DNA from 2 places in the Gryllotalpicola kribbensis genome. Region 2 is predicted to be linked to the other one. Evidence: predicted binding sites of a transcription regulator. Region 2 holds the regulator's gene; the other holds the start of a gene.

Region 1 (4,944 bases), on a different contig from region 2:
CCGCGCCCTTCACGTCGGTGACGTAGACGACGCCGGCATCCGCATCGCCGCTTTCGACCTTCGCGAGCACGTCGCCCACGTTCTGCTCTTCGCTGATGGGTTTCAGCGAGACGCCGGTCGCCTTCTCGACCGCCGCCGTCGCGTTGCCGCACGGCACGCCGTCGGCGCAGACGTCCACCCTGATTCCCGGCCGGGCGAGGTCGGCCCAGCCCGCCAGGTGGTGGGGGTTGCCCGGGGCGGTCGCGATCTCGAGCACATTGCTCGCGAAGTCGATCGGATTCCCCGCGATCAGCTTCTGCGCCAGGGCCGTCTGCATGTTCTTCTCGTCGGCGGAGGCGAGGACGTCGGCCGGGGCTCCCTGAGACAGCTGCGTCACGAGCGTCGAGGTGCCGTCGTAGTCGAATCGCACCGTCACGCCGGGGTTCGCCTTCTCGAACGCCTTCCCCAGCGTGTCGAAGGACGCCGTGAGGCTCGTCGCCGCGAACACGGTGAGGGTCTGCGGCGCCGCCGAGGTCGCGGGCTTCGAATCGTTGTCGGATGCCCCGGCCGAGCAGCCCCCGAGCAGCAGCGCGGCGGCCACCGCCGTGGCCGCGAGCGCCGGCCGGCGCCTCATCGCGCGGCCCCCGTCGTCTCGACGCTCACATTGGTCGCCTTGACGACGGCCGTGGCGAGCGTGCCGACCTCGAGCCCCAGCTCGGTCGCCGCCTCGGCGCTGATCAGCGAGACCACGCGATGGGGGCCGGCCTGGATGTCGATCTGGGCCATGACGCCGTCGAGCTGGACCCGGGTGACGATGCCGACGAAGTGGTTGCGCGCCGAGCTCAGCACGGGTGAGCTCTCGGGCGCCGTCTTCGCCCGCTCGGTCGCGAGCCGGGCGAGGCTCGCGCCGTCGACGGTCTGGGGTCCATCGGCGGCCGCGCTCGCCTCGAGCTCGCCGCGCTCGACGAGGCGGCGCACGGTGTCGTCACTTACGCCGAGAAGCGCGGCGGCCTCGGAAATCCGCAATTGCGTCACAATGCAGACTCTAGTGACGCAATTGCGGAATGTCTCAGGCCTCGGGGGTGAAGGCGAGCGAGATGGAGTTCATGCAGTAGCGGTCGCCCGTCGGAGTCCCGAACCCGTCGGGGAACACGTGCCCCAGGTGCGAGCCGCAGTTCGCGCAGCGCACCTCGGTGCGCACCATGCCGAGCGAGCGGTCCTCGATCAGCTCGACGGCCTCGGGGCGCACGCTCTCGTAGAACGACGGCCAGCCGCAGCCCGAGTCGAACTTGGTGCCGCTCTTGAAGAGCTCGGCGCCGCACGCCGCACAGGTGTAGATGCCGGCGCGCTCCTCGTCGAGCAACTCGCCGGTCCACGGCCGCTCGGTCGCGGCCTGGCGCAGCACCGCGTACTGCTCGGGGTCGAGCTGCTCGCGCCACTCGGCGTCGCTCTTGCTGACCTTGTAGTTGGTGGACGAGACGTCTCCCATGCCGGTTCCTCTCTGCTCTTGTGAAGCTGACCTCTAAGTAAACTCGCCCGAGTGTCAGAAAGTTCCGTGATCGTCAGGCCGTTCAGCGAGCTCAGCGCTCGCGAGTTCTATGAGATCGCGAAGCTGCGCACCGATGTCTTCTTCGTCGAGCAGCGCGTCGATGAGACCGAGCTCGACTATCGCGATCTCGAGGCCGCGACGCGCCACTACTGGGTCGCCGCCGAGGACGGCTCGGTGCTCGCCTACCTGCGCACGCTCTGGGACGACGAGCCCGAGCACCGCGCGGCGCACATCGTGGTCGGGCGGGTCGTGACCAGGGCGGATGCCAGGGGAAAGGGCCTCGCCAGTCGATTGCTCGCCGCCGCGATCGCCGCCAATCCCGGCCAGGACATGGTGCTGCACGCGCAGGAGTACGCTCAGCCGCTCTATGCCAAGGCCGGGTTCGAGCCCTTCGGCGACGTCTACCTCGAGGCGGGCATCCGCCACATCGGCATGTATCGGCAGGCAGGCGGCGCAGAAGACGCGCCCATCGGCGTTGCCGGCCGGCCCGCGGCCCTGTGATCGCTAGCCTGTGCCCATGCCGCGCGCCGAGCTGACCGACCTCGAGGTCGCCGTTCTGGACTTCGAGCGGGAGTGGCTGCAGGGGCCCGCGGCGAAGGAGCAGGCGATCCGCTCTCAGTTCGGGCTTTCCGGCGCCCGTTACTATCAGATTCTCGGTCGGCTGATCGATACCCCTGCTGCACTCGCCTACGACCCCCTTCTCGTGCGGCGGCTGCTGCGGCAGCGGGACGAGCGACGCGAAGCCCGCGCCGCCCGCACCCGGCCGATCGACTGACCCGCCGCGGAACCCCCGCCCCACAAAAGGACAGACCCCAGCGCGCATGGCCCAGCAATTCCCGAAGGACCGCTTCGACGTGGTCCCGACCGACCTCGAGCGCGTCGGTGCTCACCGCGCGCCCCGTCGTCGGGGGCAGGGCCTGCTGTGGCTCGTCTGGTGCCTCGTGGCCGTTCTCGTCATCGTCGGCGCCGGGTGGGTCTACCTGCACCTGCTCGACAGCAACGTCGGGCACTCCTCCGACTCGCAGCCCACGATCACCGAGACGGCGACGCCCCAGGGAACCGGGACCGGGTCGGCGAGTCCGACGCAGACGGCCACCGCTACGCCGACGCCGACTGCGACCATCGTTCCCTCCGCCCAGCTGAGCGTGCTGAACGGCACCGGCCGGGCCGGTCTCGCCGCGAGCGCCGCCACGAAGCTGAAGGGCGCCGGCTGGGCGACGATCTCGACCGGGAACGCGCCGCAGGACGCCGCGACCACCGCCGTGTACTACTCGGACCCGGCGCAGCGCGGCGTGGCGCTCGGCGTGGCCCAGTCGCTCGGCGTGGCGACGGTCACCCAGTCCGACCAGTTCGCGGGCGCAGGGGCGGTCGTGACGGTGGTGCTCGGAGCCGATTACTCGGGCTGAATCGGGCCGGGTATTTCGTCGATATGACGGGACCCTGTCGGGGCCGTAACTTTTTGACCGATCGACGTCGATTTTCGAATCCGCCCTCCATGCCATGGCTACGATCGTGGCCACAGTGATGCGACGAAGTGCGCGCGTCCAGCAACACGCAATGGAGAAACGATGGCGAATGGAACCGTGAAGTGGTTCAACGCTGAGAAGGGCTACGGCTTCATCACCGTCGATGGCGGGGGACAGGACGTGTTCGTCCATTACTCGGCGATCGACATGAGCGGGTACAAGAGCCTCGAGGAAGGCCAGCAGGTCGTCTTCGAGGTCGGCACCGGCTCGAAGGGCCCTCAGGCGGAGTCCGTGCGGCTCGCCTAGCGCGCAGCTTCTCGTACTTACCAGGAGCCGCTCGGCATCGCGCCGGGCGGCTCTTTGCGTGCCGGGCAGCTTCTGGTCGCCATTGCCCTGTGTGACGGATGCCCCGTCATTTCTTGCACTCGTGTGGTGAGAGTGCCAGAATCGCTCTTGGCACTCGTGCGATTTGAGTGCTAACGACATCTTTCGCTGCTACGTCCGGGAGGGACGAGAAACAACCATGGCAAAGATCATTGCTTTCGACGAGGAGGCGCGTCGCGGCCTCGAGCGCGGTCTGAACACGCTCGCCGACGCCGTCAAGGTGACGCTTGGCCCCCGCGGCCGCAACGTCGTCCTCGAGAAGAAGTGGGGCGCCCCCACGATCACGAACGACGGTGTTTCCATCGCCAAGGAGATCGAGCTCGACGACCCGTACGAGAAGATCGGTGCCGAGCTCGTCAAGGAGGTCGCGAAGAAGACCGACGACGTCGCGGGTGACGGCACGACCACCGCGACGGTTCTCGCCCAGGCGCTGGTCCGCGAGGGCCTTCGCAACGTCGCCGCCGGCGCCGACCCGATCAGCCTGAAGAAGGGCATCGAGAAGGCCGTCGCGGCCGTCACCGAAGAGCTCATCGCCGGCGCCAAGGAGGTCGAGACCAAGGAGCAGATCGCTGCGACCGCGTCCATCTCGGCCGCTGACCCCGAGATCGGCGAGCTGATCGCCGAGGCGATCGACAAGGTCGGCAAGGAGGGCGTCGTCACCGTCGAGGAGTCGAACACCTTCGGCACCGAGCTCGAGCTGACCGAGGGCATGCGCTTCGACAAGGGCTTCCTGTCGCAGTACTTCGTCACCGACCCCGACCGCCAGGAGGCGGTGTTCGAGGAGCCCTACATCCTCATCGCCAACCAGAAGATCAGCAACATCAAGGACCTGCTGCCGATCGTCGACAAGGTGATCCAGGCCGGCAAGCAGCTGCTGATCATCGCCGAGGACGTCGACGGCGAGGCCCTGGCCACGCTGATCGTCAACAAGATCCGCGGCATCTTCAAGTCGGTCGCCGTCAAGGCCCCCGGCTTCGGCGACCGCCGCAAGGCCCAGCTGCAGGACATCGCGATCCTGACCGGCGGCCAGGTCATCTCCGAGGAGATCGGCCTCAAGCTCGAGAACGTCACGCTCGACCTGCTCGGCCAGGCCCGCAAGGTGGTCATCACCAAGGACGAGACCACGATCGTCGAGGGTGCCGGTGACGCCGACCAGATCGCCGGCCGCGTGCAGCAGATCCGCAACGAGATCGAGAGCACCGACAGCGACTACGACCGCGAGAAGCTGCAGGAGCGCCTCGCCAAGCTCGCCGGCGGCGTGGCCGTCATCAAGGCGGGCGCGGCCACCGAGGTCGAGCTCAAGGAGCGCAAGCACCGCATCGAGGACGCCGTCCGCAACGCCAAGGCCGCTGTGGAAGAGGGTGTCGTCGCCGGTGGCGGTGTCGCCCTGATCCAGGCGGGCGCCAAGGCGTTCGACAAGCTGCAGCTGACGGGCGACGAGGCCACCGGTGCCAACATCGTCAAGGTCGCCATCTCGGCCCCGCTCAAGCAGATCGCCACCAACGCCGGCCTCGAGCCGGGTGTCGTCGCGGCCAAGGTCGCCGAGCTGCCCGTCGGCCACGGCCT
Region 2 (4,944 bases):
TGCGCGGTCGCGACGAGCTCGGCGAGCAGTTCGGGGTCGCCCGCGGCGAGCTCGCCGACGTTCGCGTACTGCTCGGTCTTCGGCACGACGAGCACGTGCACGGGCGCCTGCGGGTTGATGTCTCTGAAGGCGATCAGCCGGTCGGAGTCGTAGACGACGTCGGCGGGGATCTCGCCCGCGATGATGCGGGAGAAGACGGACGGGGCGCGATCGCTCATGTACTCAGTCTACGAAAGCAGGCGTCACCAGCGCCCGAGCGCGGCGTTCAGAACCGCGATCGCCGCAGGCCCCGCCGTCGACGTGCGCAGCACGGCGTCGCCGAGCCGCACGAGCTCGGCGCCCGCAGCCTCGAGCGCGCCCAGCTCGGCGGGGGCGATGCCGCCCTCAGGGCCGACGACGAGCAGCAGGTCGCGCCCGTCGGGTGCGACGGCGGTGATCGGATGCGGCGCGGTCGGCTCGAGCACGAGAACGCGGCGGCTCGCGGCGAGCTCGACGAGGTCGTTCGTCGAGGCGAGCGCCGAGACCTCGGGCAGCCAGGGCCGCATCGACTGCTTGCTCGCCTCGCGCACGATCGCGGCCCAGCGCTCGCGGCCCTTCTCGAGCTTGGGGCCGCTCCAGCGGGACACCGAGCGATCGGCCTGCCACGGGATCACGCCGTCGGCGCCGAGCTCGGTGGCGGCCTGGATCGCGAGCTCGTCACGGTCGCCCTTGGCGAGCGCCTGCGCGAGCAGGATGCGGGGGCTCGCGGCATCCGTCACGCGCACGTCGTCGACGCGCACGTCGACCGCGCCCGGCGACACCGACTCGGCCACGCCGCCCATGACCAGGCCGCGCCCGTTGCCGACCAGCATCCGCTCGCCGACGCGGGTGCGGGCGACCGTCGCGATGTGCTTCGCCTCGGCGCCCGTGACCGTGACGAGGCCGCCGACGGTCGCGCCGGCGAGCGCCTCGACGAGATAGAAGTTGGCCACCGCCGCGCCTAGAGGTTCAGAAAGCGGTCGCGGATCTTCGCGAACAGCCCCTGCTGGAACTGCGACAGCCTCGGCTTGTCGCCCTTGTACTGCTTCGCGAAGCGCTCGATCAGCTCACGCTCGCCGCGCCCCAGCTTGGTCGGCGTCACGACCTGGATGCCGATGCGCAGGTCGCCTCGGCCGTTGCCGCGCAGCCGCGTGATGCCGCGGTTCTTGACCGTGAGGATCTCGGCGCTCTGCGTTCCGGCGTGCAGCTCGACGTCGACGGGCCCGTCGAGGGCCTGGAACGTCGTGGATGTGCCGAGGATCGCGTCGGCCATCGACACCTCAAGGGTCGCCAGCAGGTCGTCGCCGTCACGGCTGAAGACGTCGTCGTGCTTGACCTTGATCTCGAGGTACAGGTCGCCGTTCGGCCCGCCGGCGGGGCCGACCTCGCCGTGGCCGGGCAGCTGCAGGCGCAGGCCGGTGTCGACGCCCGCGGGGATGTCGACGGGGATGGTCTTGCGGGCGCGCACGCGGCCCTGCCCCTGGCAGGTGACGCACGGGGTGGCGATCACGGTGCCGTAGCCGCGGCACGTGCCACACGGGCTCGAGGTCATGACGTTGCCGAGGAGCGAGCGCACCGAGCGCTGGATCGAGCCCGTGCCGTGGCAGATGTCGCACGTGACGGGGTGCGTGCCGGGCTCGCAGCACGAGCCCTGGCACCGCTCGCACAGCACGGCGGTGTCGACCTCGAGGTCGCGGTGAGCGCCGAAGATCACATCGGCGAGGTCGATCTCGACCCGCAGCAGCGCGTCCTGGCCGCGCTCGCGCCGCGACTTGGGTCCACGGCTGCTGCCACCGCCGCCGAAGAAGGTCGAGAAGATGTCCTCGAAGCCGCCGAAGCCCTGCGCGCCGCCGCCGAAGGGGCCCGCCTGCGGGCCGAGGTCGTACTGCTCGCGCTGCCGCGGGTCCGACAGCACGTCGTAGGCGTGCGTCACGAGCTTGAACCGCTCCGCGGCTTCCGGGCTGGGGTTCACGTCGGGGTGCAGCTCGCGCGCGAGGCGGCGGTACGCCTTCTTGATCTCGTCGGCGCTCGCGTCGCGCTCGACGCCCAGGACTTCATAGTGGTCTGCTGCCATGAACTGGCGGCTCCTTAGTGTTCGTGGATTCTCAGGCCTGATCGCCGAGCGCGCGGCTCAGATAGCGGGCGACAGCCCGCACGGCGGCCATGTTGGTGGAGTAGTCCATGCGCGTCGGCCCGAGCACGCCGAGCCGAGCGACCGGCCCGCTCGCCGCGCCGTAGCCCGTCGTCAGCACCGAGGTCTCGGCGAGGCCGAACGGCTCGTTCTCGCGGCCGATCGACACGCTCACGTCGCGGTTGCCGCCGACGCCGTGCTGTTCGGCGGCCATCTCGCCGAAGAGCTTGAGCAGCTCGACCTGCTCTTCGATCGCCTCCATGATCGGGAAGATGCTGCCGGTGAAGTCGTGCTCGGTGCGCACCAGGTTGGCGGTGCCGGCCATGATCAGCCGCTCCTGCCGCGTCGACCCAATGATCGCGCCCACCGACTCCACGAGCTCGCCCGCGAGGGGGCGCAGCGTCTCGGGGAAGCCGTCGACGATGGCCGGCAGCACCGCCGAGGCATCCGCCATCGGCATGCCGACGAGCGCGGCGTTGGTCGCGTCGCGCAGCGCACGCAGCGCCGCGTCGTCGTAGTCGACGCTCAGCTCGACGACGCGCTGCTCGACCACGCCCGTGTCGGCGATCAGCACCGTCAGCACGCGGCGGGGAGCCAGGGCGACGAACTCGAGGTGCTGGATGCGGGCGCGCGAGACCGAGGGGTACTGGATGAGCGCGACCTGGTGCGTCAGCTGGGCGAGCGCGCGCACGGTGCGCGTCAGAACGTCGTCGATGTCGACGGATTCGCCGAGGAAGATCTCGATGGCGTGCCGCTGCGCGGGCGACAGCGGGCGGATGTCTGCCAGCTGATCGACGAAGACGCGGTAGCCCTTGTCGGTCGGCACCCGACCGGACGAGGTGTGCGGGGCGGCGATCAGCTCCTCGTCCTCGAGAAGAGCCATGTCGTTGCGGATCGTGGCGGCCGAGACGCCGAAGCGGTGCTTGTCAACGATCGTCTTCGAGCCCACCGGCTCGCGGGTGGCCACGTAGTCCTGCACGATCGCCCGGAGCACTGCGAGTCCACGTTCCGAAACCATCGACGACGCTCCCTTCGCCCGACTAGCACTCAATACCTATGAGTGCCAATACTAACCCGGCTACGCTGACTCGAAACTAGCGTCATGGAGGTCGCACACCTTGTCGTACACACCGCCGCCGCTGCGCCAGAGCGAAGAGCGCACCTGGGCGATCCTCACGCACGTCATCGCAGGCGGCCTCAACCTCGTCACCGGCGGCCTCTTCGCCGGTCTCATCGGCGCGATCGTGGTCTACGTCGTCTTCAAGGACCGCGGCCCGCTCATCCGCCAGCACGCGACGACCACGCTCAACTTCCAGATCACGCTGATCATCGTCGAGATCATCGGCTGGATCCTCGCGTTCGTGCTGGTCGGATTCTTCATCCTCGCGGCCGCGTGGATCGTGAACATCGTCTTCAGCATCATGGGCGCCCTGGCGGCGAGCCGCGGCGAGCCGTACACCTACCCGCTGGCGATCCGCTTCTTCAAGTAAGCCGGCGCACGACCGCGTCGGCGAGCAGCCGGCCGCGCAGGGTGAGGCGGATGCTGCCGCCGATCGCCGCCGCCCCGTCGATCAGCCCTTCGGCGATCAGCCCGGCGACCTCCGGGCGGGCGGCGCGGTCGAGCTCGGCGACCGGCAGTCCTTCCGCGATGCGGACCTTCAGCAGGATGTCCTCGACGCGTCGGGTCTCGTCGTCGAGCGTCTCGCGGCCGGCCGCCGGCGACGCGCCCTGCAGCACGCGCGCGGCGTAGGCGGCGGGGTGCTTGACGTTCCACCAGCGCACGCCGCCGACGTGGCTGTGTGCGCCCGGGCCGACGCCCCACCAGTCGGCCCCGCGCCAGTAGCCGAGGTTGTGCCGCGAGCGGTGCCCCGGCCCCTTCGACCAGTTCGACACCTCGTACCACTCGTAGCCGGCTCGAGCCAGCGCGGCATCCGCGAGCTCATACATGTCTGCGGTGAGGTCGTCGTCAGGCTCGGCCACCCCGCCGCGCCGGATCTGCCTGGCGAGCTTGGTGCCCTCTTCCACGATGAGCGCGTAGGCGCTGAGGTGATCGGGCGCGCAGGCGAGCGCGGCGTCCAGTGAGCGTTGCCAGTCGTCGAGGCTCTCACCCGGAGTGCCGTAGATGAGGTCGAGGCTGACGTCGAGCCCGGCCTCGCGCGCCCACTCGACGACGAGCGGCACCCGCTCGGGGTCATGGGTGCGCTCGAGCGTCGCGAGAACGCTCGGCACCGCCGACTGCATGCCGAAGCTCACCCTCGTGAAGCCGGCGTCGGCGAGCTGCCGCAGCGCAGCGGCGTCGACGGAGTCGGGGTTCGCCTCGGTCGTCACCTCGGCCCCCGGGGTGAGCCCCCAGGTGTCGCGCACGGCCGCGAGCATGCGCGCGAGGTCACCGGGCGGCAGCAGCGTCGGCGTGCCGCCGCCGAAGAAGACGGTCGAGACGGCGCGGCCCGGCACGCCCGATGCCTCCAGCGCGCGGGCGGCGAACCGCACCTCGGCGATCGCCTGGTCCGGGTAATCCGCCTGCTTCACCCCACGCAGCTCGGTAGCGGTGTAGGTGTTGAAATCGCAGTAGCCGCAGCGCACGCGACAGAACGGCACATGCAGGTAGACGCCGAAATCGCGCGCCTCGGCACCGGCGGCTGCCTGCGCGGGCAGACGGCCGTCCTCAGGCGCGGGGTCGCCGAGGGGAAGAGCGGACGGCACGGTCAGTCGGCCGCGTTGATGGGGTGCAGCGCGCGCAGGTACTTCGCCGTGATGCCCTTGCGCACCTGAGCGTACACAGGCGCGAGCAGTCG

What was found. Region 2 encodes HrcA, which represses chaperone genes, less so after heat shock. Its sites were predicted from a motif close to TTNGCACTCGNNNNNNNCGAGTGCNAA; they were not measured.
Region 1: the regulator HrcA is predicted to act here: its motif matches at 3,448-3,474, upstream of groL (chaperonin GroEL).

The regions. Positions count from the first base shown of each region.
Region 1 is NZ_BAABBX010000004.1:78,574-83,517, reverse strand. It holds gene modA (molybdate ABC transporter substrate-binding protein) at 1-613, opposite strand, end outside; gene ABD716_RS02905 (TOBE domain-containing protein) at 610-1,014, opposite strand; gene msrB (peptide-methionine (R)-S-oxide reductase MsrB) at 1,049-1,468, opposite strand; gene ABD716_RS02895 (GNAT family N-acetyltransferase) at 1,520-2,029, shown strand; gene ABD716_RS02890 (DUF3263 domain-containing protein) at 2,046-2,303, shown strand; gene ABD716_RS02885 (LytR C-terminal domain-containing protein) at 2,350-2,934, shown strand; gene ABD716_RS02880 (cold-shock protein) at 3,097-3,300, shown strand; gene groL (chaperonin GroEL) at 3,518-4,944, shown strand, end outside.
Region 2 is NZ_BAABBX010000016.1:121,762-126,705, reverse strand. It holds gene ABD716_RS12880 (histidine triad nucleotide-binding protein) at 1-218, opposite strand, end outside; gene ABD716_RS12875 (16S rRNA (uracil(1498)-N(3))-methyltransferase) at 243-971, opposite strand; gene dnaJ (molecular chaperone DnaJ) at 980-2,092, opposite strand; gene hrcA (heat-inducible transcriptional repressor HrcA) at 2,124-3,167, opposite strand; gene ABD716_RS12860 (DUF4870 domain-containing protein) at 3,268-3,639, shown strand; gene hemW (radical SAM family heme chaperone HemW) at 3,632-4,852, opposite strand; gene ABD716_RS12850 (DUF1990 domain-containing protein) at 4,855-4,944, opposite strand, start outside.